2 regions of the Labrys sp. KB_33_2 genome follow, and region 1 is predicted to be linked to the other one. Evidence: riboswitches for the same ligand, from Rfam matches in the RefSeq annotation. Region 1 holds a riboswitch; the other holds the start of a gene.
What was found. Region 1 has a riboswitch for thiamine pyrophosphate ahead of thiB (thiamine ABC transporter substrate binding subunit). Riboswitches for the same ligand answer to the same signal wherever they lie in the genome.
Positions count from the first base shown of each region.

Region 2: another riboswitch for thiamine pyrophosphate. It lies ahead of thiC (phosphomethylpyrimidine synthase ThiC); the one in region 1 lies ahead of thiB (thiamine ABC transporter substrate binding subunit).

Region 1 covers NZ_JBFREW010000009.1:187,995-190,192, forward strand. The annotation lists gene AB4037_RS17540 (ABC transporter permease subunit) at 1-233, opposite strand, end outside; gene thiB (thiamine ABC transporter substrate binding subunit) at 325-1,326, opposite strand; TPP riboswitch at 1,392-1,504, opposite strand; gene AB4037_RS17550 (HAD family hydrolase) at 1,605-2,198, opposite strand, start outside.
Region 2 covers NZ_JBFREW010000003.1:359,240-361,437, forward strand. The annotation lists gene thiC (phosphomethylpyrimidine synthase ThiC) at 1-927, opposite strand, end outside; TPP riboswitch at 1,029-1,136, opposite strand; gene AB4037_RS07205 (GMC family oxidoreductase) at 1,441-2,198, opposite strand, start outside.

The sequences.
Region 1 (2,198 bases):
AGCAGCAGGCGGTGCCCTGGGAATTGCCGCCGGGCCAGCGCCAGGGCAACCAACGCCCCGAACGACAACGACAGCAAGGTGGAGAGCAGCGCCTGATAGACAGTGAAGCCGGCAATCGAGACGAGATAGCCGACATTGCCCTGCCAGGCATCGCCGCCAGCCGCGAGGAACAGGCTGGCGAGCGCTGCGAGCACGAGCGCGGCAAGGGCGCCAAGGAGAATCAGGCCGGGCATTCAGGATGGAGCGCGTTTATCCTCCCCTGGAGGGGGAGGGTGGAGGCTCGGCGTTTCGGAGCCACTGTCAGCTTCATTCGTCTCTCGTTCGTCACTTGGCCATGGCGGCCAGCCATTCGTCGATCCAGGCCTTACGATTCTCGGCGAGCTTGGCGGGATCGGCCATCAGGGCCTTGGCCGGAACGGCAACGGCCTTGAAGCTCTCCGGAAGTCCTGCCGCCGGCGTCTTGGCCGGATACATCCAATTGGTCTCGGGCAACGCAGCCTGGGCCTCGTCCGAGAGCAGGAAGGTGAGGAATTGACGCCCGAGCTCCTGTTGCTTGGAACTCGCCACCACCCCGGCGACTTCGACCTGGGTCTGATGGCCTTCCGGGAACATCGCGGCCTTGTAGTTGGTCTTCTTCTCGGCGCCGATGTGATAGGCGGGCGAGGTCGAATAGGAGAGCACCATGTCGGCCTCCCCCTTCAGGAACAGGCCATAGGCTTCCGACCAGCCCGAGGTGACGGTGACGATGCGCGGCTTCAGCGACTTCCAGGCCTCGGGGGCCTTGTCGCCATAGACGGCCCTGACCCAGGCGAGCAGGCCGAGGCCCGGCGTGGAGGTGCGCGGATCCTCGATCACCAGCTTGGGGCCGTTCTTGTCGTCGACCAGTTCCTTCAGGCTGGCCGGCGGGGTCTTGAGCTTGTCGCTGTCATAGACGAAGGCGAAATAGCCCCAGTCATAGGGAATGAAGGTCTTGTTGGTCCAAGGTTCGGGCAGAGAGAGCTTCTCGGCTGCCACGCCATGCGGCACGAAAAGACCGGACTTTTCCGCCTCTCCCATCAGATTGTCGTCGAGACCGACGACAACATCCGCCTTGGTCGAGGCGCCTTCAAGCTTGAGCTTGGCGAAGAGAGCGCCGCCGTCATCGGCGGTGACATAGGTCAGTTTGCAGTTGCACTTGGCCTCGAAGGCGGTTTGCAGCGGCTTGCCGGGACCGTATTCGCTCGAAAAGCTCTCATAGGTGTAGACGGTGAGCACCGGCTTGTCCTCGGCCGAGGCCGTCGTGGCAACGGTGGCCAGTGCGAGAGCGGCGAGCAGTTTCCTCAGCATAGCGTCCTCCATGTCGAAAACGGTTCGATACGGACGACGGCGGTGAAGAAAATTGCGGTGAAGCTGAAAGCTTCGAAGCTCATCCCTCCGCCGGCACGACCCGGATCAGGTTCGATGGGTTAGACGAAGCTTGCGGCCACCGTCTTCTCAGCCCTTGCGGGCACCCCATGAGACGATTCCCGTGTTAGCGCTTTCCCGAGGCAAGGGAAAGCCCGTTTCGTGGCGGAGATCGCCCACGGCCGACAAGGCGCAAAACTGAAGAGGTTATCCGCCTGCCATCAAGCGATGCCGAGCCGGGCCGCTGCGAAGGGCCGAAGGCGCGGATCCTCATAATCGGGAATCGCCAGTTCCACGCCCGCAGCCAGCAGTGCCTCCTCGCTCATGCTGGTAGCAAGACCGATCACGGCAAGGCCCGCTGCCTTGCCGGCCGTGATACCCGAGCGTGAATCCTCGAAGGCCAGGCTGGAAGCAGCCATTCCCTGCAGGCGTTCCAGGCCAACGAGATAAGGATCCGGATGGGGCTTGGGATTGGTAACCTCGGCGCCGATCACCACGGTAGGGAAGCGCTCCACCAGGCCTAGATTGACGAGTTGATGCTCCGCATTGTCCCGCGGCGCATTGGTGACCACACCGATCGGCACGCCGTTCTTTTCGAGCCAGTCGAGAAAATCCGTCAGCCCCTTTGCCGGCTTGAGCCCGACGAATAGGCTGCGAAACATCGCCTCCTTGTCGTCGACGAGCTTGAGTGCGACATCCTCGTCCAGATCCTTCAGGAAGTTCCTGGCGAGCAGGCTGTTGGGCTGGCCCATGATCTCGGAAACATAGGTATCAAGGGAGAGTTCGATGCCATGTGGCGCCACCATCTCGCGCCA
Region 2 (2,198 bases), on a different contig from region 1:
GACGCCCTGCTCGGCCTGCTCGATCAGCGTGTCCTTGAACACCTCCCAATCGAGCTTCAAGGGATCGCCGTCGACCTTCTCCAGCGCCTGGTAGATCGGCACCGTGCCGATCGGCACCGGCGAGTTGCGCAGGATCCAGGAGCGGATGTTGTGGATGTTGCGCCCGGTGGAGAGGTCCATAACGGTGTCGGCGCCCCAGCGCGTGGCCCAGACCAGCTTCTCCACCTCCTCGGCAGCACCCGAGGTGACGGCTGAGTTGCCGATATTGGCGTTGACCTTCACCAGGAAGTTGCGGCCGATCACCATCGGCTCGAGTTCGAGATGGTTGATGTTGGCGGGCAGGATCGCCCGGCCCAGGGCGATCTCGTCGCGCACGAATTCGGGCGTGACGAATTTAGGGATGGCGGCGCCGAAATCCTCGCCGTCGGCGCGGCGCTCGGCCGCTCCCTCCAGCGCCTTCTCGCGGGCGAGATTCTCGCGGAAGGCGGCATAGACCATCTCTTCGGTGACGATGCCGGCCTTGGCAAACTCGTACTGAGTGACGCGCTGGCCGTCCGCTCCGCGGCGCAGCAGGCGCTGGGCCGGGCAGGGCTCCACCAGCCTGTCGGCCGAGACGTTGCCGTTGTCCTCGGGCTTGACGGTCCGGCCCTCGATCGCGCCGAAGCCGCGGCCGGCGATCCAGCTTTCGCGCAGGGTTGGCAGGCCCTGCTTCAGGTCGATGCTAGCGCTGTCCTCGGTATAGGGGCCGGAGGGATCATAGACGCGGATCGGGGCGAGCGAAGCATCGCTCAGCGCGATCTCACGAAAGGGCACCTGCATCTGGGGATGCGAAGCGGGGGCCGCATAGACCTTGCGGGAGCCGGCGATGGGCCCCGTGGTCACGCTTTGCGGCGCGGCAATCTTGGTCTTGGGATTTTGGATGTTCATGGATCTCCTCCTCGTTGCGAGTCATGGAGATCCGGGGCGACGATTGTCTGGGCAGAACCGGCATCCCAGCCGATTCCGGGACCTGGAGCCAATTCCTAGCGCCAAAGCCCTGTTCCCGTCCCTTCGCCGGCATGACCCGGATCAGGTTCGAAGGGTTCGGCTCTAGGCCATCTCAGCCCCGCTTGCGCAGGACACCCCTCGGAACGATTCCAAGGTTAGACCCGGAATCGCCGGGCGTCCAGAGGGAAGGATTGTCGCATTATTTTGGAAGAAGGAGCGTTGCCATCCCTCATCCGCCTGCCGGCCCCTTCTCCCGCAAGGGGAGAAGGGGGGATCCTGGAAAGCGCAGCGTTGGCCGATCGCCTTCTCCCCTTGCGGGTATCGTCCACTCCACTTGGAGTGGACTGGGTGCCCCGAAGGGGCGGATGAGGGGTCGCTCTGCCCTGTTTGGACTTCGGACCTCAACACCTTGAAAGAGCCGGGTCCGAAGACCCGCCTCTCCAAAGGACGACCTCACCCCCGCCAGGCAGCGGCGATCATGTCCGAGGCCTTCTCGGCGATCATCACCACGGGCGCATGGGTATTGCCGGAGACGATTGTCGGCATGATCGAGGCATCGGCGATGCGCAGGCCGGACATGCCGCGCAGGCGCAGCTCGGGGTCGACCACGGCCGCCGCGTCGGTGCCCATCCGCGCCGTTCCGACCGGGTGGAAGATGGTGGTGGCGATGTCGCCGGCGGCCTTGGCGAGATCGTCGGCCGACTGGATCGCCGGCCCCGGCTTCAGCTCCTCCGGCCGGAAGGCCTGCATGCGCCGGGTCGCCATCAGGCGGCGGGCCGCGCGGATCGAATCGGCCGCGACCGCACGGTCGCCTTCCGTGGAAAGGTAGTTCGGCGCGATTTCCGGATGGGTCTGGGCATCCGGCGAGACGATGCGGACATGGCCGCGTGCCTCCGGCCTGAGATTGCAGACCGAGACGGTTATGGCCGGAAAGGGATGGAGCGGAGACCCGAAGGCGTCGAGCGACAGAGGCTGGACATGGAACTCGATATTGGCGCTGCCAAAACGCGCATCCGACTTCATGAAGATGCCGAGTTGGCTCGGTGCCATCGCCATCGGCCCGGAGCGCTTGAGGACATAGGTGAGGGCGATCTCAGCCTTGCCCAGCAGCGAGGCCTGCCATTCGTTCAGGGTACGTGCGCCGCTGATCCTGAACACGGTGCGGATCTGCAGATGGTCCTGCAGGTTCTCGCCGACGCCGGGCGCATCCA